Regions from separate parts of the Ponticoccus litoralis genome, predicted to be linked through region 3. Evidence: riboswitches for the same ligand, from Rfam matches in the RefSeq annotation. Region 3 holds a riboswitch; each other region holds the start of a gene.

Region 1 (7,458 bases), 650 kb from region 3:
CGCATGGGATGCCCTGGGCGTTGCTGTCATTGCGGCGGGCATCCTTGCGGTGCAACTGGCCAAGGTTCCCGCGACAGCGCCTAAAACTGTCGGAAACCCTTAGGCATTTGTGACCCTGCCTCGGTAGGGTTTGTTTACCTGCTCTGCCTATTTCCTGACCCCGAAGGGTCGGGCGCGTGGTCCGGCCCCGGATGATCGAGGTCGAGATGAGCAGGTTTTCCATCCGGGCGCAGGTTTTCTTTCTGACGGGGGTATTCGTTGCGGCACTGGCTGTCACGGGCATGACATCCTGGCTGGTGAAACGCGACCTTGCCGCCAGCTATGCGCTTCAGGCGGCGACCAGCGCGGAAAACGCGCAGCTGATGGCGGTGATCCAGGATCTCAATGCAGCCGAAACCCACCTGCTGCTTTTCGCCCTGGGCGACGAGGCTGAGTGGCAGGGTTTCGAAGCAAAGCTGGCCTCGGCGCTTGGGGCGCTGGACAGCGGCGCGGCGGTCTTTGATGGCCAGTCGAATCGCGCCCGGGCCGCGCTGCGCGCGGAACTGGCCAGCCCGGCGCCGCCGCTGCGGGATCTGGAACAGCATTACGACAATGCCCACAGCGAGGCGCTCTTCGGGCAATACCAGTCGATCCGGAACGCCTTCCTGCCGGCGCTGGCCAAGACCCGCCACAAGATCACCGATCTCGGCGCCCGCCTGCGCGCGCGCGCCGAAACGGCCACAGCCCGGGCGCAGGCCAAGGGCCAGCGGGCAGACCTGATCCTCGGGGGCGTCTACATCGGCTCGATCCTTCTGGCGCTGGGGCTGGCCTATGTCGCGGGGGGCTGCTGTCGCGTCCGGTCCGCGCTGTCGCGGAGGCCGTGTCGCGGCTGGCGGAGCGGGATTTCGCCGTCGAGATCACCGGCACGCAACGGCGCGACGAGGTCGGCCAGATCGCCAGCCGGGTTGCGGCGCTGCGCGATCAGCTTGCCGCCGCCGACGCGGCAGAGGCCCGCGCGAAACGGGAAAACGGCCTGCGGGTCGATCTCTTCCAGGCCCTCGGGCTGGCCATGAGCCAGCTGAAATCCGGCGATCTTTCGCACCGCATCAAGGTGGGGGACTGGGGGGACCTGGGCGAGAGCTATGCAAAGCTCTGCCATGATTTCAACGCGCTGGCAGAGGCGCTTCAGGGTCTCGTATCCTCGTTGCGCGGCAGTGCCGAGACGGTCGAGACCAGCGCCGCAGACCTGTCCGGCATGGCATCCGACATGTCGCGCCGGGCCGAGACACAGGCCGCAACGCTGGAGCAATCCGCCGCCGCGCTGGACGAGCTGTCCGAAAGCGTGCAGGCAGCGGCGGCGCGGGCGAAATCCGCGGACGAGGCGGTTTCCGACGGGCGTCGCCGCGCCGAAGAGGGGCGCGAGATCATGGAGCGGGCGACTTCGGCCATGGCCTCTATCGCGAAAAGCTCCGAGCAGATCACCCAGATCATCGACGTCATCGACGACATCGCCTTCCAGACCAACCTGCTGGCGCTCAATGCGGGGGTAGAGGCGGCGCGCGCGGGCGAGATCCGGCAAGGGCTTCGCGGTTGTCGCCTCGGAGGTGCGGGGGCTGGCGCAACGGGCCGCCGCCTCTGCGACCGAGATCAAGGACCTTGTCTACGGCAGCACGCGGCAGGTTGAGGACGGCGAGGACCTTGTCAGGCAAACCGGGGAACGGTTGAGCGCCATCGTCGAAAGCGTCAGCGGCGTGTCCGAAATGGTCTCTGACATCGCCGCATCGGCGCTGTCTCAGGCCGCCGGGGTCAGGGAAATCAACGTCGGCGTGGCGGAACTGGACAAGGTCACCCAGCAGAACGCGGCGATGGTCACGCAGGCCAGCACGTCAAGCCGGCAGCTCAGCGCCGAGGCGACCCGCCTGACGGACCTGCTGGAGGCCTTCGGCGCCGGGCGCAGCCCCGCCGCCGAAACCATCCCGGCGGCCGAGCGCGACAGGCTCTTGCATGGCAGCTGGGAAGGCGAGGAACCCGCCCCCGAGCCGATGCTGATCGAGGAGGCGACGCTGTCCGGCACGGCATGGCCCGAGGCAGGGCCGCCCGATCCGCCGATGCCCCGGCGGGCGTTGGGGCAGGACGGGCCGGTCTGGGACGAGTTCTAGCGCAGCCGGTCTGTGGCCAGCGCCGCTGACGTGCTGGCCCGGTGGTGTTGAAGGCCCCGGGTTGACGCGGACACAGGCAGCCCCCCGAGGGGGCGGAAGGTGCCGAAGGGGGCAGGCGCTTTTGCCGAAGGCCCGGTGCGTCAGCCGATCACGCCGCCTGCATCGCCGACCTGACCACGGTGCAACAGCAGGTGGTCGAGGATCACGCAGGCCATCATCGCCTCTCCGACCGGGACGGCGCGGATGCCGACGCAGGGGTCGTGGCGGCCCTTGGTGACGATCTCGGTCTCTTCGCCCGCCACGGTGATGGTCTTGCGCGGGGTCAGGATCGACGAGGTCGGTTTGACGGCAAAGCGGCAGACGATTTCCTGCCCGGTCGAGATGCCGCCAAGGATGCCGCCCGCGTGGTTCGAGCTGTAGACCGGGCCATCGGGGCCCATGGCGATCTCGTCGGCGTTCTCGACGCCTGTCAGGGTGGCCGAGGCGAAGCCGTCGCCGATCTCGACCGCCTTGACGGCGTTGATCGACATCATCGCGGCGGCGATATCGGTATCCAGTTTGCCGTAGACCGGCGCACCAAGGCCTGCGGGCACGCCGCGCGCCACGACCTCGATCACGGCCCCGACCGAATTCCCGTCCTTGCGCAACTGGTCGAGATACGCGGCCCAGTCCTCGGCAGCCACGGCATCCGGCGTCCAGAAGGGGTTCTGGTCGATCTGGGCGCGGTCAAAGCGGCTGCGGTCGATGGCCTTCGGTCCCATCTGCACCATGTAGCCCTGCACCTCGATCCCCGGCGCCAGATGCGCCAGCGCCGCGCGGGCAAGCCCGCCCGCGGCGACCCGCGCCGCCGTCTCGCGCGCCGAAGAGCGCCCGCCGCCGCGATAGTCTCGCAGCCCGTATTTCTGGAAATAGGTGATGTCGGCATGGCCGGGCCGGAACTTCTGGGCGATGTCGCCATAGTCCTTGGACCGCTGGTCGGTGTTCTCGATCATCAGCTGGACCGAGGTGCCGGTGGTCCGCCCCTCGAACACGCCTGACAGGATCTTCACCGCATCGGGTTCCCGCCGCTGCGTGGTGAACTTGTTCTGCCCCGGCTTGCGCTTGTCCAGCCATTGCTGGATCTGCGCCTCGTCGATCGCAACGCCCGGCGGCACGCCGTCCACCGTTGCCCCCAGCGCGGGACCGTGGCTTTCGCCCCATGTGGTGACGCGAAACAGATGTCCGAAGGTGTTCAGGCTCATGGCGGGCTCCCCTTGATCGGGCAGGGGTTACCGCGCGTCGTGCCGCGCCTCAAGGGGTTTCCGGCTTGCCACTGTCCGGCCCCAGCCCTAGGGTGCCGCTTACCTCGGGGTGGCAGGGCGCCGGCCTCGACCCGGCGGGTCCGTTCCGCCGGTCTGGCCAAGCAAGACCTGCCTGAGATTTGCGTAAGCGCATCAACCCGTTGAACCTGAACCGGTTAACACCGGCGGAGGGAAGGTGAGCGCCGCGCGACAGCGGCCAAGCTGATCCCTCTCGCCGCAAATCTGGAGGATGCCATGAAGGCACCGATATTTGCCGCGGGACTGTTTCTTGCCACGGGCGCACTGGCGCAAGACAATGTCCTGACCGTCTATGCGGGCGACTACGTCGTGTCCGAATGGGGCCCCGGCCCGCGCATCGAGGAGCTCTTCGAGGCGCAATGCGGCTGCGACCTGCAATTCAAGCCCGGCGACCTCTTGCCCCGGCTGATGCTGGAGGGCGAGCGGACAGAGGCCGACGTGGTCTTTGGCCTGAACACCGACGTGACCAAGCAGGCCCGCGAAAGCGGCCTTTTCGCGCCGCACGGGGTGGACCTTTCGGAGCTGATCCTGCCCATCGACTGGACCGACGACGTCTTCCTGCCGTTCAACTACGGCCACACGGCTTTTGTCTACAACGCTGAGCTGACCCAGCCGCCCGCCTCTTTCGACGCGCTTCTGAACGCGCCCGACGATCTGCGGCTTGTGATCCAGGACCCGCGCACCTCGATCTCCGGCCTTGCGCTGGTGCTCTGGGTGCAGTCGGTCTACGGCGACGGGGCGCAGGCCGCCTGGGAAAAACTGGCACCGAAGATCGTCACGGTGACAAAGGGCTGGTCGGAAAGCTACGGTCTGTTCACCGACGGCGAGGCGGACATGGTGCTGTCCTACACGACTTCGCCCGCCTATCACATCATCGCCGAGGAGGACACGACCAAGAAGGCGGCGATCTTCCCCGAAGGCCACTACTTCATGGTCGAGCTGGCCGCCAAACTCGCGGGCACCGACCAGCCCGAACTGGCGCAGCAGTTCATGGACTTCATCCTGACCGAGGACTTCCAGTCGATGATCGCCACCGGCAACTGGTCGATCCCCGCAGCCCTGCCCAAGGAGAAGTGGCCCGAGGGCTTCCAGCAACTCGACCTACCGGAGAAGGTGCTGTTCTATTCCGAGGACGAGGCGGCGGATCTGCGGGACGAGGCCATCGAGGCATGGCGCGCCGGTCTGTCGCAGTAGTCGCGGGCGCGGCCCTTGCGGCACTGACGCTGGGGCCGATCGCGCTGGTGCTTTGGCGCGCCGGGGGGCTGGGCGCGCTTGGCCCCGGCGACTGGCTGGCGCTGCGCTTCACGCTGGTGCAGGCGGTGCTTTCCGCCGGGGTCTCGGTCGCGCTGGCGGTGCCGGTGGCCAAGGCCTTTGCCCGCCAGCGTTTTCCGGGGCGCGGGCTGCTGGTGGCGCTGATGGGGGCGCCCTTCATCCTGCCGGTGATCGTCGCGGTCATGGGGCTGATCGCGGTCTTCGGGCGCAACGGGCTGGTGAACGGCGTGCTTTCGACGCTGGGCCTGCCGGTCTTCGACGTCTACGGGCTGCATGGCGTCGTTCTGGCGCATGTCTTTTTCAACCTGCCGCTGGCGACGCGCATGCTGTTGCAGGGCTGGCTGGCGATCCCGTCAGAGCGGTTCCGGCTGGCCGCCTCGCTGGGCCTTGGGCCGCGCGCGCGGGCGCGGGTGCTGGACTGGCCGATGATCCGCCGGGTCGCGCCGGGGGCCTTCGCGGTGATCTTCGTGATCTGCCTGACCTCCTTTGCCGTGGCGCTGACGCTGGGCGGGGGGCCGCGCGCCACGACGGTGGAACTGGCGATCTACCAGTCCATGCGCTTCGACTTCGACCTTGGGCGCGCGGCGGCGCTGGCATTGGTGCAACTGGCGCTGGGGCTGGGCGCGGGTGTGCTGGCGCTGAAAGCCAGCCGCGGGACGGGTTTCGGCACCGGGCTGGACCGGCCCCTGCCGCTGTCGGCGGGGGGCTTGGCACTCGGGCGTGGGACGCGGGTTGGCTGATCCTCGCGGCGGCCTTCCTGCTGGTGCCGCTGGCCACGGTCGTGCTGCGCGGGCTGCCGGGGTTGACCCAGCTTGGCCCCGACACATGGCGCGCGGCGGGGCATTCGCTGATGCTGGCGCTGGGATCGACCGCGCTGTGCCTGCTCTGGGCCTTGCCGCTGGCGACGCGCCGGGGCGAGTTGTGGGCGCTGTCCTCGATTGCCATCTCGCCGCTGGTGCTGGGCACGGGGCTGTTCCTGATGCTGCGGCCCTATGTGAACCCTTTTTCGATGGCGCTGCCCGTCACGGGGCTGATCAACGCGTTGATGGCGCTGCCCTTCGCCCTGCGCATCCTGACGCCAGAGGCCGAAGCGGTGGCGCGCGACTATGGCCGCCTCAGGGCCAGCCTGCGGATGACACCGCTGGCCCGGCTGCGGCTGGTCTGGCTGCCGCGCCTGCGCCGCCCGCTGGGCTTTGCCGCCGGGCTGACGGCGGCGCTGGCGATGGGAGACCTTGGCGTGATCGCGCTGTTTGCGGACCCGGACCGGGCGACGCTGCCCTTGCAGGTCTACCGGCTGATGGGGTCCTACCGGATGGAGGCGGCGGCGGGTGCGGCGCTGCTGCTGCTGATGTTCAGCCTCGGGCTGTTCTGGATCTTCGACAGGGAGGGCGCGTCGGTGCTGAGACTTGAGGACATCCGCCTGCCCATGGACCGGGGCGACCTGAGCGCGGATCTGGCGCTGGCCCCCGGCGCGCGCGTGGCCGTTCTGGGGCCGTCGGGGGCGGGCAAGTCGACCTTGCTGGACGGGATCGCCGGGTTCCGGGCGCCGGTCTCGGGCCGCATGACATGGGAAGGCCGCGACCTGACCCGCACCCCGCCCGAGGCGCGGCCGGTCTCGATCCTGTTTCAGGACGGCAACCTCTTTCCGCACCTGAGCCTTTTGCGCAACCTGACGCTGGCGCTGCGCCCCGATGGCCGCCGCCCCGGCGCCGAAGAGCGCGAGCGTGTCACGGGCGCGCTGAGGCGCGTCGGGCTGGAAGGCATGGCCGATCGCCTGCCGGGCACGCTGTCCGGTGGCCAGCAAAGCCGCGCGGCGCTGGCGCGGGTGCTGCTGATGGCGCGGCCCATCCTGCTGCTGGACGAACCCTTCGCGGCGCTGGGGCCGGGGATGAAGCGCGAGATGCTGGCGCTGGTGCAGGAGGTGGCCGAGGCACTGGGCGCGCTGACCCTGATGGTCACCCATGACCCCGAGGACGCCCGCGCCTTTGCCCGCGCGGTGGTGCTGGTGGCCGGGGGCAGGGCGCATCCGCCGGTGAAGACCGGGGCCTTCTTCGACAACCCGCCAGAGGCCTTCCGCGCCTATCTGGGCCAGTAGTCCGCCATTGCGCTTTGTCCGGCAGGGGCGGCGGACAGGATGAGAGCGGCAGGCTCCGCTCAACCGAGCGGGGCCGACAGGCCCGCCCGGCAGGGCGAGAGAGGCAGGGCGCTACCAGCAGGGAAGGACCGGCGAAGGTGCCGCAGGGCAGGACCCACCGGCACGCCCCCCAACAGGCCCGAACACGAAAAAGCCCCGCCGGATTGGCGGGGCTTTTCCTGTTTCGAAGCAGCGGAGCTTAGTCCTTGCGGTGCTTGATCGGGTACCAGAGGCGCTTGTTGACGAGGTACAGCAGCACCGACAGGACGACGAGGAAGAACACGCCGACGAAACCGGCCTGCTTGCGCTCCATCATCTTGGGTTCGGCGGTCCACATCAGGAAGGCCGCAAGGTCGGCGGACTCGTGGTGCAGGTCGTTGGCGTGGCCGTCGTCAAAGTCGACGTCCTCGCCCGCCAGCGGCGGCGCCATCGAGATCCAGCCGCCCGGGAAGGCGGTGTTCTCGTAGAGCGTTGCGCCTGCCTCGGTCTTGGTCTCGCCGGTGTAGCCGGTCAGCAGCGAGGCGATGTATTCCGCGCCGCCCATGCCGTTGAACAGCTGGCTGAGGCCGGTGCCGTAGGGGCCGTGGAAGCCCGC
Region 2 (7,458 bases), on a different contig from region 3:
ACGAGCACGATCTCGCCGGGCCATGTCCGGTGAAGGGTTTCGGCGGCGCGCCACGCCCGCAGGCCCGTGCCGCAGCACAGGGCAAGGCGGCGCGCGCCGGTGTCGGTGATCTGGTCAGGGCCCAGACGCCGGGCCGCCGGGTGCAGTGGTGTCGGTGCCTCGTCGGGGCCGCGCAGCTCGACGATCAGGTCGTCTGTTGTCAGATCAGAGACGGCGACAAAGGCAAACCCCGTCGCGGGTTCGGGCGCCGCGTCGAAGCGGAAGCCCGATGTGGCAAGGCTCTGCGCGTCGAGGTTGACCAGCTGCCCGAGCGGCGTTGGGGCCAGCCCCAGCAGCACGGCGAGCGCCATCTGCGCCTGCATGGCACCGATCACGCCCACCACCGGACCCAGCACACCGGCGCTGGCGCAACTTGCGCCGCTCTCCGGCGCATCGGGGAAGACCGCGCGCAGCGAGGGGGCGCCGCCGCAGAACCCGCCCACATAGCCGCCAAGTCCAAGCACCGAGGCGCTGATCAGCGGTGTGCCCCGGGCAAGGCAGAGGTCGCTGAGCAGGTAGCTGACGGCGTAGCTGTCGGCGCAGTCCAGCACCAGATCCGCCGAGGCGATCATCTCGGGCGCATTGGCCGGGGTCACGCGACAGCACCGCGCCTCGACGGTGATCTGCGCATTGAGGGCGCGGCACCGGTTTGCGGCCACCTCGGCCTTCGGCTGCCCGCAATCGTCTTCGGTGAACAGCGTCTGCCGGTGCAGGTTCGACAGTGAGACCGTATCGTCGTCGACCACGGTGACATGGCCGACGCCCGCCCCCGCCAGAAGCGGCAGCGCGTAGGCGGCCAGCCCGCCCGCGCCCACCACCAGCACGCGGGCGCGGGCCAGCCGCTGCTGCCCGGTCTCGCCCACCTGCGGAAGGATCGTCTGCCGCGTGTATCGGCTCATCGCGTGACCGCCAGCCATGCGCGCACCCGCGCCTCGGGGTCGGCGTTCAGGGTGATGTCGGTGACGACAGAGACGATGTCCGCCCCGGCATCGAAGACGCCCGGCGCGCGCTCGACCGACATACCGCCGATCCCGACCAGCGGGGTGTCCCCCACGCGGGCTTTCCACTCGGTGACCCCGGGCAGACCCTGCTGGTGCCATTTCATCTTCTTCAGGATGGTCGGATAGACCGGCCCGAGCGCCACGTAGTCGGGCGCCATGGCCAGCACCCGCTCCAACTCGTCGTCGTCATGGGTCGAGACCCCAAGCCTTAGCCCGGCCTTGCGGATGGCGGGCAGGTCGGCCACGTCCAGATCCTCCTGCCCCAGATGGATCCAGTCGCAGCCCAGATCCAGCGCCGCCTGCCAGTGGTCGTTGACCACAAGAACCGCGCCGTGCTGGCGGCAGAGGTCGCGCGAGAGGGCGATCTCGGCGCGGATGGTTTCGGGCGCGGCGTCCTTGATCCGCAGCTGGACGAGTTTCACCCCGAGGGGCAGCATCCGCCGCAACCAGTCGGCGCTGTCGAAGATCGGGTAGAAGCGGTCGAGCGTCATGACAGAAAGGCCTTTCCGACTACGGGGGTCGAGGCCTCGGCCATGTCCCGGGCATCGATGGGGTCGGCCCGATGTGCCAGTTGCCCCGCCTCGACCGCGCGCATCATGGCGCGGGCCATGGCCACGGGATCACCCGCGCGGGCCACGGCGGTGTTCAGCAGCACGGCGTCGAAACCCAGTTCCATCGCCCGGGCGGCGTGGCTGGGCAGGCCGATGCCCGCGTCGATGACCAGCGGCACCTCGGGAAACTCGGCCCGCATGGTGCGCAGGGCGTATTCGTTGTTGAGCCCCCGGCCCGAGCCGATGGGCGCGCCCCATGGCATCAGCACCTCGCACCCGGCGGTCAGCAGCCGTTCCGCGACGATCAGGTCTTCGGTGGTGTAGGGGAACACCTGAAAGCCGTCCTCCGTCAGGATGCGGGCCGCCTCGACCAGTTGGAAGACGTCCGGCTGCAGGCTGTCCGTGTGGCCGATCAGTTCCAGCTTGATCCACGGTGTGTCAAAGACCTCGCGCGCCATCTGCGCCGTGGTCACCGCCTCCTTGACCGTGTGGCAGCCCGCCGTGTTGGGCAGCACAGGCACGCCGAGGTGACGGATCATCTGCCAGAAGGCCTGCCCGCTGCCGCCCGCCCCCTCGCGGCGCAGCGAGACGGTCGCGACCCCCGCGCCGCTTTCCCGAAAGGCCTGCGCCAGGATCGCGGGGCTGGGATATTGCGCCGTGCCCAGCATCAGGGGGTTGGGCAGCTCTGTGCCGTAGAACGCCTTCATGCTCAGCCCCCCTGCATCGGCGCGACGACCTCGATGCGGTCGCCGTCGTGCAGCGGCGTCGCGGCGCGCAGGGTGGCGGGCACGAAGGCCTCGTTCACCGCCGTGGCGACGCGCCCGGACATTCCGCATTCGCTCAGAAGATCCGCGAGCGTTTCCGCCGCGACCTCCCGCGGTGTTCCGTTAAGCACTATCTTCATCGACCAACTCCGAATGTGTGTCGTTCAGCGCAAGATCCGCGACCCCCTGCGCCAGCGCGGGCGCCAGAAGGTAGCCATGGCGGTAGAGGCCATTGGCAAAGATCGTGCCTCCGCGCCTGCGGATGCGCGGCAGGTTGTCGGGGAAGGCGGGGCGCAGATCGACGCCGATTTCCAGCACCTCGGCCTCGCCGAAGGCGGGGTTCAGCGCGTAGGCGGCGCTCAGCAGTTCCAGCATCGAGCGGGCGGTGATCCGGCCCCTGTCCTCGCTCTCGATCATCGTCGCGCCCAGCATGTAGACCCCGTCGCCCCGGGGCACGACGTAAAGCGGGATCCGGGGGTGCAGCAGCCGGACCGGACGGGTCAGAGTCACGCCCGGGCAGCGGATGATCAGCATCTCGCCCTTGACCCCGCGCAGGTCGGTCAGCTGGTCGCGCGCCGCGAGGCCCCGGCAATCGATCACGTCTTGCAGGCCCTCCGGCGCGGTCGTCTGGTGGAAGGCCACGCCCTGTGCGCGCAGCGCGGCAAACAGGGCCTCCAGCGCAGGGCGCGGGTTCAGATGCGCCTCAGCCTCGAAAAACAGGCCCTGCGGGAAGCCCGGCAAATCCGGCTCAAGCTCTGCGATTTCCGCAGTGACCTCTGCGAAATTCTCGGTGCGCCGGGCAAAGCGGCGCAGGTCGGGCAGGTCGCGGCGCGCGGCCACGACCAGCGTGCCCCGGCGCTCCACCCCGACCCTGTCGGCCCACCATCCGATGGCCTTCTGGCCCAGCCGCAGGACCGGCTCTTCGGCGTTCTCGTATTCGCACCACGGCGCAAGCATGCCGCCCGCCCACCACGAACAGCCATGCGGCCCCGGCGGTCCGGCGGGGTCGAAAATCTGCACTCGGGCCCCGCGCCGGACCAGTTCGGTCGCGACGGTCAGCCCCGCGACGCCCGCGCCTATGACCGACCATGTTTTCACAGGTTATCCGATGCGGGCCAGAAGGGGTGGAAGTGATGCACCGGCCCGTGGCCGGAGCCGACCCCAAGCCGGTCCGCGGCGGCAATGGCCGCTTGCAGATAGCCATGCGCCTCCTGCACGGCCTCTGTCAGCGCCAGCCCCTTGGCCAGACCGGCGGCAATCGCAGACGACAGGGTGCAGCCCGTGCCATGGGTGTTCCCGGTGTGGATGCGCGGCGCCGTGTATTCGGCCAGCACGCCATCCGGCGCGACCAGAATATCGCGGCAGAGATCGCCCTCGGCATGGCCGCCCTTCATCAGCACCGCCTGCGCGCCAAGCCCGCAAAGCGCGCGCCCCTGTGCGATCATCTCGTCCTTGCCGCGCGCGACCGGAAGGCCAAGCAGGCGGGCCGCCTCGGGCAGGTTGGGGGTCAGCAGATGCGCGCGGGGCAACAGGGTCTCTGTCAGGGTCGCGACCGCCTCGGGCGACAAGAGCGCGTCGCCCGATTTGGCGATCATCACCGGGTCCAGCACCACCGGACCGGCGTAGCCCTTCAGCCCTTCGGCCACGCAGTGAATGATCTCCGGCAGGGCCAGCATGCCGATCTTGATCGCCCGGACATCGAGATCGCCCAGCACCGCCGCGATCTGCGCCGCGATCACCTCTACCGGGATGCCGTGTACGGCGGTGACGGCCCGGGTGTTCTGCGCGGTGACGGCGGTGAGGACCGAGGCGCCGTAGACCCCAAGCGCCGACATCGCCTTCAGGTCGGCCTGAATGCCAGCCCCGCCGCCGCTGTCGGACCCCGCGATCGTCAGTGCGATATGCGCCATGGCAGATGCCTCTTACAAAGGGGCACCGCGTGTGAAAACTGCCAGCTTGCGCAAAGACCGTTCCCTCCGCCGGAATTGCCCGGATCAGGTTCGATGGGTTAGCGCAGCCGCGCCTCTCAGCCTTTTGCAAGGCACCCCAACGGTTCGGGCTTTAGCTAGCAAGCCGCCGCGACCCTGTCAAACGCCCTCGGCCAAAGGGGGCGTGTCGCCATGGGCCGTGCAAAGGGGGCAGAGAGCGGCAGGGGCTTGGGCCTTGGGGCCGCCCCCGACGCTGTGAACGGACGCTGTGAGCGGACGGTCACGGGGGGGCGCCTGAACCGGACACCGGGGCAGGCGGCAAGTCTTGCGGGTGCTCCGGGCCGGGGGGCGGCGCGCGCGGAAAGTCCCCTGCCTTCATCGCCAAGACAGCGCCCCGGTCCCCCGAAGGGCAAACGCCACGGTATCGCGCGATACCGGGCGCAGCATTGTCGGGCGCGCCTCCGGAAGCGATCATGCTGCCGGACCAATCAGGGAGTTTGATGTGCTCGAAACAATCGAAGCGATGCGGCAAGAGCTGGGCCGGACCCCGCATCTTGTCAGGCTGGGGCGGCTCTTCTCGGATACGGTCCTGCTGCAGGTGGACGAGGCGGAATACTACCTGCATTTCGAGAAGGGCGCACTGGCCCGCGTGGAAACCGGACCCAGCCGCAAGATCGCCTGGCGCTTCGCTATAAGGACCGATGCCGAGGCGCTGCGGGCCTTCTGGACGGCCCGGCCCGCGCCCGGGTTCCATGACCTCTTCGGCCTGGTCAAGATCGAGCGGGCGCGCATCGACGGCGATATCCTGAGCCTTGTCAAGAACCTGCGGTTCTTCAAGGAATTTCTCGCCCTCGGGCGTGGGGAGGCACGGGCATGAGCATCGAACCCATCACCGGGCGCTACGCGACGGTCGAGATCGAAGGCCGCAGGCAGCGGATCTATTTCGAAGAGGCGGGCGCGGGCCGCCCGGTCCTGTGCCTGCACACGGCGGGCGCGGATACCCGGCAATGGCGGCACCTGATGAACGATGCCGCCGTGACCGAGGGCCACCGGCTGATCGCCTTCGACCTGCCCTGGCACGGCAAGTCGCTGCCGCCCGAGGGCTTCGAGCGCGAAGAGTACCTGCTGACCACCGAGACCTATATCGCCACGGTTCTTGCGGTCTGCGAGGCGCTCGGGCTGGAGCGGCCTGTGCTCGCCGGTTGTTCCATGGGGGGACGGATCGCCTTGCAGCTGGCGGCGCTGCACCCGGATCGGTTTTCCGGGTTCATCGCCATCGAAGCTTCGGATTTCCAGTCCGCCTGGTACGACATCGACTGGTTCGACCGGCCCGATGCGCATGGCGGGCAGATGGGGGCGGCGCTGGTCTCGGCGAATATCTCGCCCCATGCGCCAGAGCGTGATCGCTGGGCGACGCTGTGGATGTTCATGGCCAGCGGCCCCGGTGTCTTTCGCGGCGACCTGAGCTTTTACACCCGCGACGACAGCCTGATCGGACGGCTGGATCGGATCGACACGACCCGGACCCCGGTGCATCTGCTGGTGGGCGCCTATGACCTGACCTGCACACCGGCAGACACGGAGCGCACCGCCGCGGCGATCCCGGGGGCGACCTGCGCGGTCATGGATGAGCTGGGCCATTTCCCGATGAGCGAGCATCCCGAGGGGTTCCGGCCCTTCTTCATCGACGCCCTCGCGCGGATGAGGGCGGGGCAGGGGGTGGCTGCATGACCAGCCCCTGCATCATCTGCGTGGCCATCACCGGCTCGCTGCCGCAGAAATCCGACAATCCGGCGGTGCCTGTCTCGGTTGAAGAGCAGGTGGAAAGCACGCAGGCGGCCCATGAGGCGGGGGCCAGCATCGTGCACGCCCATGTGCGCAACCCCGACGGCAGCCCAAGTTCCGACCCCGAGCGTTTCGCGCGCCTGCTGGAAGGCCTGCGCAGGCATTGCCCGGACATCCTGATCCAGTTCTCGACCGGTGGCCGATCGGGGGCGGGCAAAGAGCGGGGCGGGATGGTGTCGCTGAGGCCGGACATGGCCTCGCTGTCGGTAGGTTCGAACAATTTCCCCACCCGGGTCTATCAGAACCCGCCCGCGCTGGTCGACTGGCTGGCGGCAGAGATGGCCGCGCATGGGGTGCGCCCCGAAATCGAGGCCTTCGACCTGTCGCATATCCTGATGGCGCATCGCATGTGGCAGGACGGTCGCCTGCGCGATCGGCCCTACGTGCAGTTCGTGATGGGCGTGCAGAACGCCATGCCTGCCGACCGGGCGGTCTTTGACTATTACGTGCAGACGATGCACCGCCTGTTCGGCCCGGATGCGCCGTGGTGCGCCGCCGGGATCGGACGGCACCAGATCGAGCTGAACGACTGGGCGATCCGGGCCGGGGGGCATGTGCGCACGGGTCTGGAAGACAACGTGCGGCTGGACCGGACCACGCTGGCGCCCTCCAATGCGGCGCTGGTGTCGCGGGCGGCGGCGCTCTGTGCCCGGCACGGGCGACCTGCGGCCACCCCGGCCCAGACCCGCGCCATACTTGGCCTGCCGCAGGCGGTCATGGCCTGAAAGCACAGCCTCAGGCAGCGCCGGGGTGGAGTCGGTCCGTCCCGGCGCTCACCTTCCGTCCTTCTTCAACCTGCGGGCAAAGTTCTTGGCCAGAGACGCAAAGTTCTGCGAGTGCACCCCCTGGTTGTCCTGCCTCATGGCAAGGGAGATCGTCGTGCCCGGATTGTGCCCGTCGTAGTCACGGTAGACCACGCCGTGACGCGGCGACAATGACACCGAGCGCGGCACCAGCGCGAGTCCCACGCCGACCGAGACCAGCGAGATCGCGGTCTGGAAGTCCTGCGCCAAGACCTCCTTGGCGGGGATGAAGCCTTCTTTCTTGCACAGGTCGAGAATGTTGTCGGCAAAGCTGGGACGCGGACGGCGCGGGTAGAGCACGAAGGTCTCGCGTTTCAGGTCGGCCAGACGAAGCCGTTCGGCGCGCGCCAGATCGGATTCGACCGGAACGGCAAGGATCAGCGGTTCCTCGTGCAGCGGAAAACAGCGTATCTCTTCGTCTTCCAGCGCCGGGCGGGCAATGGCCACGTCGATGTGGCGCGCGATCAGGGCGGTCTTCAGCTCGGCATTGTTCATCGCCGACAGCGCCAGTTCGATGTCGGGATAGG
Region 3 (7,458 bases):
TGAAGAGGCCGCCTTGCCCGCACCATCGACAGCCCCACGCCCGATTGCGGCGACCATCGCCGCCGTCATCCGCGACAGGCAGGTGCTTCTGGTGCGCCGCGCAAACCCGCCCGACGCGGGGCTCTGGGGCTTCCCGGGCGGAAAGATCGATCAGGGCGAAACCCTGTTCGAGGCCGCGATCCGGGAACTGGCCGAGGAAACAGGCGTCGCTGCCGAACCGCTGCGCGTGGTCACCGCCGTCGATGCCTTCGACCGCGTCGAGACAGGCGCCCTGCGGCGGCACTTCATCCTGATCGCCGTGCTGTGCCGCTGGACCGCCGGAGAGCCGGTTGCGGCGGACGACGCACTGGACGCGCGCTGGGTCGATCTGGATGCGCTGCAAGACAGCGGCCTCGCCCTCAGCCTCGACGTGGCCGAGGTCGCGGAACAGGCCGCCGCGCTGATGTCGCAAATGCCGTCCAGATCGCCAAAGCCCTGACCGTCGCGGACACCGGCCCCGCAACCGGCCGCGCCCGAGAGCACCCGCCTGACCGCGTCACGCCCGCCAGAGACGGGACACCCGGGGCCCTGCCCCGGATGCCGGTCGTGCGCTTTGCCTGCCCCAGCACCCGGGCGTCTGGCCGCCCCCGGGTCCGACACCGCGAGGCGCCCGCGACCCCCAGGACAGGGGCCGCGAGCGTCCCGCCACGGCACTGGCGATGCAGGGCGTGACGCAGAGGACCGTCAAGGGCCCTCCGCTGTCCGGCTCAGGCCTTGTCCTCCACCGGCAGATACAGCCTGCCGCCCTCGCGGAACTTCTCGGCCATGCGCGCCATGCCGTCCTTCTGCGCCTCGGCGCGGATGTCGTGGCTGATCCGCATCGAGCAGAACTTCGGCCCGCACATGGAACAGAAATGCGCGACCTTGTGGGCTTCTTTCGGCAGGGTCTCGTCATGCATCGAGCGCGCGGTTTCGGGATCGAGCGAGAGGTTGAACTGATCCTCCCAGCGGAACTCGAACCGCGCGCGGCTCAGGGCATCGTCGCGGATCTGCGCCGCCGGGTGGCCCTTGGCCAGATCCGCCGCATGGGCCGCGATCTTGTAGGTGATGACGCCCACCTTCACATCGTCGCGGTCCGGCAGCCCGAGGTGCTCCTTGGGCGTCACGTAACACAGCATCGCCGTGCCGAACCAGCCGATCATCGCCGCGCCAATGCCGCTGGTGATATGGTCGTAGCCCGGCGCGATATCGGTGGTCAGCGGCCCAAGCGTGTAAAAGGGCGCCTCGCCGCAGACCTGCAACTGCTTGTCCATATTGGCCTTGATCTTGTGCATGGGCACATGGCCCGGTCCCTCGATCATCACCTGACAGTCCTTCGCCCAGGCGATCTGCGTCAGCTCGCCCAGCGTCTCCAGCTCGGCAAACTGCGCCGCGTCATTGGCATCCGCGATGGAGCCGGGGCGCAGCCCGTCGCCAAGGCTGAACGACACGTCATAGGCGCGCGCGATCTCGCAGATCTCGTCGAAATGCTCGTAGAGAAAGCTCTCGCGGTGATGGTGCAGGCACCATTTGGCCATGATCGAGCCGCCGCGCGACACGATGCCCGTCACCCGGTTCACCGTCATCGGGATCATGTGCAAGCGGACCCCCGCGTGGATGGTGAAGTAATCCACCCCCTGCTCGGCCTGTTCGATCAGCGTGTCGCGGAAGACCTCCCGGGTCAGATCCTCGGCAATGCCGCCGACCTTCTCCAAGGCCTGGTACAGCGGCACCGTGCCGATGGGCACCGGGCTGTTGCGGATGATCCAGTCGCGGATGTTGTGGATGTTGCGGCCCGTCGACAGGTCCATGACCGTATCGGCGCCCCAGCGGGTGGCCCAGACCATCTTTTCCACCTCTTCCGCCATCGAGGAGGTCACGGCGGAGTTGCCGATATTGGCGTTGATCTTCACAAGGAAGTTGCGCCCGATGGCCATGGGCTCGGCCTCGGGGTGGTTGATATTGGCGGGGATGATCGCACGGCCCTGCGCGATCTCGTCCCGGACGAACTCGGGCGTGATGAAATCGGGGATCGCGGCGCCGAAGCTTTCGCCGTCGCGGGCAAGGGCCTCGGCCTGCGCCTTGCGACCGAGGTTTTCCCGGATCGCGACGAATTCCATCTCGGGCGTGACGATCCCGGCGCGGGCATAAGCCATCTGCGTCACGGCGCGGCCCTGCGTGGCCCGGCGCGGGGCGTGGCGCAGCGGGAATTCCGGCACAAGCCGGGTGCCCTCGGCAAAGCCGTTGTCGGCGGGGTTGATGGCGCGCCCCGCGTAGGTCTGGGTATCGCCGCGCGCCGCGATCCAGCCCGCGCGCAGGCGCGGCAGGCCCCGGTCGATGGCGATCTCGGCCTCGGGGTCGGTGTAGGGCCCGGAACTGTCGTAGACGGTGACGGGCGGCTCTCCCGCCGTGGGATGCAGGTCGATCTCGCGCATGGGCACGCGGATCTCGGGGTGTCTTTGCCCCGCGTGCCAGACGCGGCGCGAGGCGGGCAGCGGGCCCGTGGTGACGGTTGGGGTCAGGTCTTTCATCGGTCAGAGCCTCCAGTGCTCAATGCGTTGGAGACCCAGTTCCGCGTCGAATGGGATTGCCGGGACGGATTGCGCCGTCACGTATCCCGTGATCGACGCCCGCGCGGCCAGTGCACCATCCCTACGCCAGTGTGAACTGGATCAGGTTCATCGGGTCACTGCGCTGCGCGGATTTGGCGTCCGGCCAGCAGTATCTCAGCCTCTTGTCGAGACCCCCCGGGTGAGTGGCGGCAAGCTGCGGGACAAATGCAGCCTTGTCAACATCCCGGGCAGAGACCCCTCTCCGCCGCCAAGACCGCGTTGCGATCCGGGTGTCGACAAGCGGCGTGGCGTGAATTATCTATAATTCATGAAACACGCCCCCTCAGAGACACAGTCCGCGCGCATCGCCCGCATCCTTGCCAACCGCATCATCTCGGGCGAGCTGCCGCCCGGCGCGCGGCTGCGGCAGGATCATGTCGCCGTTGAATTCGGCGCCAGCCACGTCCCGGTGCGCGAGGCCTTCCGGGCGCTGCAGACCCAGGGACTGGCCGAGAGCGAGCCAAGGCGCGGCTTTCGCGTCACCGAGTTCGACGTGGCCGAACTGCGCGAGGTCGCCGAGATGCGATCGAGCCTCGAAAGCCTCGCCCTGCGCCACGCCGCGCCCAATATGACGCGCGCTATTCTTCAGGAGGCAGAAGAGGTTACGCGCCACGGTGACAGCGCCAGCACGGTCCGCGACTGGGAGGCGGCGAACCGCCATTTCCACCGCCTGATCCTGTCGCCCTGCCGGATGCCACGGCTGCTGCGGACCATCGACGACCTGCAGGCGGCCAGCGCCCGCTTCCTCTTTGCCGCCTGGCGGCGCGACTGGGAGGCCCGTACCGATCACGACCACCGCGCCATTCTCGACGCCCTGCGCAAGGACCAAACCGACCTTGCCTGCGCCACGCTGGCACGCCATGTCGGCTGGATCGGCAAGCGCAAAACAGCGGTGAAAAATGCCGACCCCCGAGAGACTTACGAGATTCCCGGATAATTATCTATAAATCGGATTGCCAGAACGGCCCCCAATCCTCGTATTTATAGATAGACCTGACAGCTATCTTCGGAGGACAGACCCTTGGCAATTCTCACCCCTTCTCTGACCCGTCCCGCGGCGCTGGGACGCGGCTTTGCGCTGGCGCTTGGCGGCGCGGCGCTGATCACGCTCGGCGCCAAGATCCAGATCCCCTTCTGGCCGGTGCCGATGACCATGCACACGCTGGCGGTGTTCTTCCTCGCCGCCGCGCTGGGGCCAAGGCTGGGCCTCGCGGCGGTGGCGACCTACCTGACGGCGGGCGCCCCGGGGATGCCGGTCTTCTCGGGCACGCCGGAACGCGGCATCGGGCTGGCCTATATGGCCGGGCCGACCGGCGGCTATCTTGCGGGCTACCTGCTGGGCGCGCCCCTGACCGGCTGGCTGGCGCAGGGGCGCGGGCTGATCGGGCGCTTCCTTGCGATGCTGGCGGGCCTGACGGTGGTCTATGCCTGCGGCCTCGCCTGGCTTGCCGGTTTCGTCCCGGCGTCCTCCGTGCTGGCGGCTGGGCTCACGCCCTTCATCCTCGGCGATCTGGTCAAGCTGGCGCTGGCATCGGGGCTGATCACCGCGCTTGTGCGACTCAGGGCCCGCGCAGAATGATCCGAACCGACTGGACCATGGCGGAGGCCGGGGCGATCCACGCCCTGCCCTTCGCCGACCTGATGCACCGCGCCCAGACCCTGCACCGCAAGCATTTCGACCCCAATGCGATCGAGACCGCCAGCCTGCTCAGCATCAAGACCGGCGGCTGTCCCGAGGATTGCGGCTATTGCTCGCAATCGGCCTTTCACGACACCGGGGTGAAGGCGACCAAGCTGATGGAGACCGACGCGGTTCTGGCCGCCGCCAGACGCGCCAAGGCCTCCGGCGCGCAACGCTTCTGCATGGGGGCCGCCCGGCGCAGCCCCAAGGACCGCGACATGGACAAGCTCTGCGACATGGTGCGGGGCGTGGCGGATCTGGGGCTGGAAACCTGCATGACGCTGGGCATGCTTTCACCCGGACAGGTCGCGCGGCTGAAGGCGGCGGGCCTGGATTTCTACAACCACAATATCGACACCTCGCCCGAATATTACGCCCAGATCGCCAGCACCCGCACGATGGAGGACCGCCTCGACACCGTCGAACAGGTCCGCAAGGGCGGCATCAAGGTCTGCTGCGGCGGTATCCTCGGCATGGGCGAGACAGAAGAGGACCGCATCGCCATGCTGGTGACGCTGGCCACCCTGCCCGCGCATCCCGACAGCGTGCCGGTGAACCTGTGGAACGAGATCGAGGGCGTGCCGGTGCAGGCGCGTGCGCAGGCGGTCGATCCCTTCGCTCTGGTGCGGCTGGTGGCGCTGGCCCGCATCCTGATGCCGGCCTCGGTCGTGCGCCTGTCCGCCGGACGCACCGGCATGAGCGACGAGGTGCAGGCGCTGTGCTTCCTCGCCGGGGCGAACTCGATCTTCGTGGGCGACCAGCTGCTGACCACCGGCAACCCGGCGGCCTGGAAGGATCAGGACCTTCTGGCCCGGCTGGGGATGCACATCGCCCCCGCAGAGGCCCGGCCCCGGGTGGCGGCGGAATAGGTCAGGCCGGAACGCTTCGGGCGAGGATCTCCACCGCCCGGGCGATCTGCCCCTCGTCCAGCGCCGCATAGCCCAGACGGAAGGCCTGCGGCGCCGGGCCATCCAGCGCGAAGCGCCTGCCGGGCAGCAGCGCCAGCCCGGCCCGCCCGGCGGCTTCGGCCCAGGCCTCGGCCGACACCGCCTCGCAGCGCAGCCACAGCGCGAGGCCCCCGGCGGGCAGGTCAAAGGTGACGTGCCCCGCCAGATGCTCCCCCAGCAGCCCCGCCAGCAGATCCCGCCGCGCCCGGTAGACCCGCCGCGCCTTGCGGGCGTGACGCCCCAGATCGCCCTCCCGGATCAGTTCCGCCAGCGCCGCCTCCATCGGCGCGTCGCCCTGCCGGTCGATGGCGGCCCGCGCCTCGACCATGCGGGTCAACAAGGGCTCCGGCGCCAGCGCATAGCCCAGCCGGATGCCGGGCGAGAGCAGCTTGGACAGCGAGCCCACGTAGATCAGCGGCAGCCCCTCGGGCGCACGGGCGGCCAGCGGCAGCACCGGGCGGCCCTCGAAGCGGTATTCGTGGTCGTAATCGTCCTCGATCAGCGTCAGCCCGTGGCGCTGCGCCAGCTCCAGCAGCTGCAACCGCCGCGCCGCACCCATGGTCACGGTCGTCGGGTACTGGTGATGCGGCGTGACACAGACCGCCCGGATGCGCGGGTCGCGGGCCAGCGCCGCCTCCAGCGCGTCGATCCTGAGGCCGCCGCCATCCACCGGCACGCCGCGCACCTCGGCCCCCGCCGCGCGAAAGGCGTCCCATGCCAGCGGATAGCCCGGTTCTTCGACCGCGATGACCTCGCCCGGGGACAGCGCCGCGCGCACGGCCAGGAACAGCGCCATCTGGCTGCCCCGCGCGATCAGCAACCGCGACGGATCCGCCACCACGCCCCGGTCCGAAGCAAGATAGCCTGCCAGTGCCTCGCGCAGCGACACCGTGCCGCGCGCATCGCCGTAATCCGCCCCGGCGCGAAAGGCGGGCGACAAGAGCGCCCGGCGAAAGGCCCGGGCCAGTGCCTTGTCGGGCACCAGCTTGGGGTCGGGCGCGCCATCGGTGAAGGCCAGCGCCGCGCGCGGCGCCACCGGGTCCACCGGCGCGGGCGCGGGCCTGCGCGCCAGCATCCCCTGCGGCAGATCCTGCGCGACAAAGGTGCCCCGCGCCGGTTCGGCCCGCAGCCAGCCCTGGGTCAGCAGCTCCTGGTAGGCCGCATCCACCGTGTTGCGATGCACCCCCAGCGCGCGGGCCAGAGCCCGCGTGCCGGGCAACCGCGCCCCGGGCCGCAGCCGCCCCCGGGTGATGTCGCGGGTGATCGCCTCGGCAATGGCAAGGAACAGCGGGCCGCCGTGGCCCGGCTCTATCTCGAGGGCAAGTGGTTCACGCATATCCAGAACCGGCCTATCCAACTCTTTCATACTGGCACTTCCAGATAGGCCAGTGATTTGCCAAGGAGGGGAAAAACGCAAGAGGCTCCGATGACAGTCTTTCCGATCACCCTGCTGACCGGCCCGGTCGCCCCGCTTGCCGGCAGCGAGGCCCGCAGCGGCATCGTCAAGACCCGCGTGGCCCGCCCGCTGGCGCTGGGTCCCGAGGGTTTCGAGGGCGACGAGCAGGCCGACCGGCGGGTGCATGGCGGCATCGAGAAGGCCGTGCACCACTACCCGCAGGACCATTACGCCGAGTGGCGCGCGGATCTTGGCGCGCTGCCGCCGCTGGCCGCCCCCGGCGGGTTCGGCGAGAATATCGCGACCGCCGGGCTCACCGAAGCCGAGGTTGCCGTGGGCGATACCTTCCGGCTGGGCAGCGCGCTGGTGCAGGTCTCGCAGGGGCGGCAACCCTGCTGGAAGCTCAACCACCGCTTCGGCCTGCCCGACATGGCGCGGCGGGTGCAGGCGACCGGGCGCACCGGGTGGTATTACCGCGTGCTCCGGCCCGGCACCGTCGCCCCCGGCGACCGGCTGGAGCTGATCGACCGGCTGGCACCGGACTGGACCCTGCGGCGGCTCTGGCATGCGCTTTACGTCGACCGGATGAACCTCGGCGAACTCGAAGGCATCGCCGCGCTTGACGTGCTGGCCGAGGGCTGGCGCAAATATGCGGTCCGCAGGCTGGACAGCCGCCGGGTCGAGGACTGGAGCGCAAGACTGGACGGCACGGCATGACCCCGCCCCCCTTCGTGATCTCGATCCAGAGCCAGGTGGTGCTTGGCCATGTGGGCAATTCCGCGGCGCTTTTCCCGATGCAGGCGG

What was found. A riboswitch is a leader RNA that binds a small molecule or an ion and turns the genes downstream of it on or off. The one in region 3 is predicted to bind thiamine pyrophosphate.
Region 1: linked by a shared signal. The riboswitch ahead of ABFB10_RS05220 (thiamine ABC transporter substrate-binding protein) and the one ahead of thiC (phosphomethylpyrimidine synthase ThiC) in region 3 are both predicted to bind thiamine pyrophosphate.
Region 2: linked by a shared signal. The riboswitch ahead of thiD (bifunctional hydroxymethylpyrimidine kinase/phosphomethylpyrimidine kinase) and the one ahead of thiC (phosphomethylpyrimidine synthase ThiC) in region 3 are both predicted to bind thiamine pyrophosphate.

Annotation. Positions count from the first base shown of each region.
Region 1 covers NZ_JBDNCH010000002.1:847,518-854,975, reverse strand. The annotation lists gene ABFB10_RS05245 (DMT family transporter) at 1-103, shown strand, start outside; partial or broken gene ABFB10_RS05240 (hypothetical protein) at 860-910, shown strand; gene ABFB10_RS05235 (methyl-accepting chemotaxis protein) at 1,049-1,663, shown strand; gene ABFB10_RS05230 (methyl-accepting chemotaxis protein) at 1,584-2,138, shown strand; gene aroC (chorismate synthase) at 2,279-3,379, opposite strand; TPP riboswitch at 3,475-3,629, shown strand; gene ABFB10_RS05220 (thiamine ABC transporter substrate-binding protein) at 3,674-4,651, shown strand; partial or broken gene ABFB10_RS05215 (thiamine/thiamine pyrophosphate ABC transporter permease ThiP) at 4,627-6,134, shown strand; gene ABFB10_RS05210 (thiamine ABC transporter ATP-binding protein) at 6,126-6,824, shown strand; gene ABFB10_RS05205 (cytochrome c1) at 7,063-7,458, opposite strand, start outside.
Region 2 covers NZ_JBDNCH010000001.1:29,782-37,239, reverse strand. The annotation lists gene ABFB10_RS00175 (HesA/MoeB/ThiF family protein) at 1-938, opposite strand, end outside; gene ABFB10_RS00170 (thiamine phosphate synthase) at 935-1,531, opposite strand; gene ABFB10_RS00165 (thiazole synthase) at 1,528-2,298, opposite strand; gene thiS (sulfur carrier protein ThiS) at 2,301-2,495, opposite strand; gene ABFB10_RS00155 (FAD-dependent oxidoreductase) at 2,479-3,453, opposite strand; gene thiD (bifunctional hydroxymethylpyrimidine kinase/phosphomethylpyrimidine kinase) at 3,450-4,265, opposite strand; TPP riboswitch at 4,310-4,414, opposite strand; gene ABFB10_RS00145 (hypothetical protein) at 4,786-5,160, shown strand; gene ABFB10_RS00140 (alpha/beta fold hydrolase) at 5,157-6,014, shown strand; gene ABFB10_RS00135 (3-oxoadipate:acetyl-CoA acetyltransferase) at 6,011-6,853, shown strand; gene ABFB10_RS00130 (LysR substrate-binding domain-containing protein) at 6,902-7,458, opposite strand, start outside.
Region 3 covers NZ_JBDNCH010000002.1:195,495-202,952, forward strand. The annotation lists gene ABFB10_RS01905 (NUDIX hydrolase) at 14-478, shown strand; gene thiC (phosphomethylpyrimidine synthase ThiC) at 747-2,549, opposite strand; TPP riboswitch at 2,650-2,778, opposite strand; gene ABFB10_RS01915 (GntR family transcriptional regulator) at 2,899-3,567, shown strand; gene ABFB10_RS01920 (biotin transporter BioY) at 3,652-4,209, shown strand; gene bioB (biotin synthase BioB) at 4,206-5,180, shown strand; gene pdxR (MocR-like pyridoxine biosynthesis transcription factor PdxR) at 5,182-6,594, opposite strand; gene ABFB10_RS01935 (MOSC domain-containing protein) at 6,685-7,371, shown strand; gene pdxY (pyridoxal kinase) at 7,368-7,458, shown strand, end outside.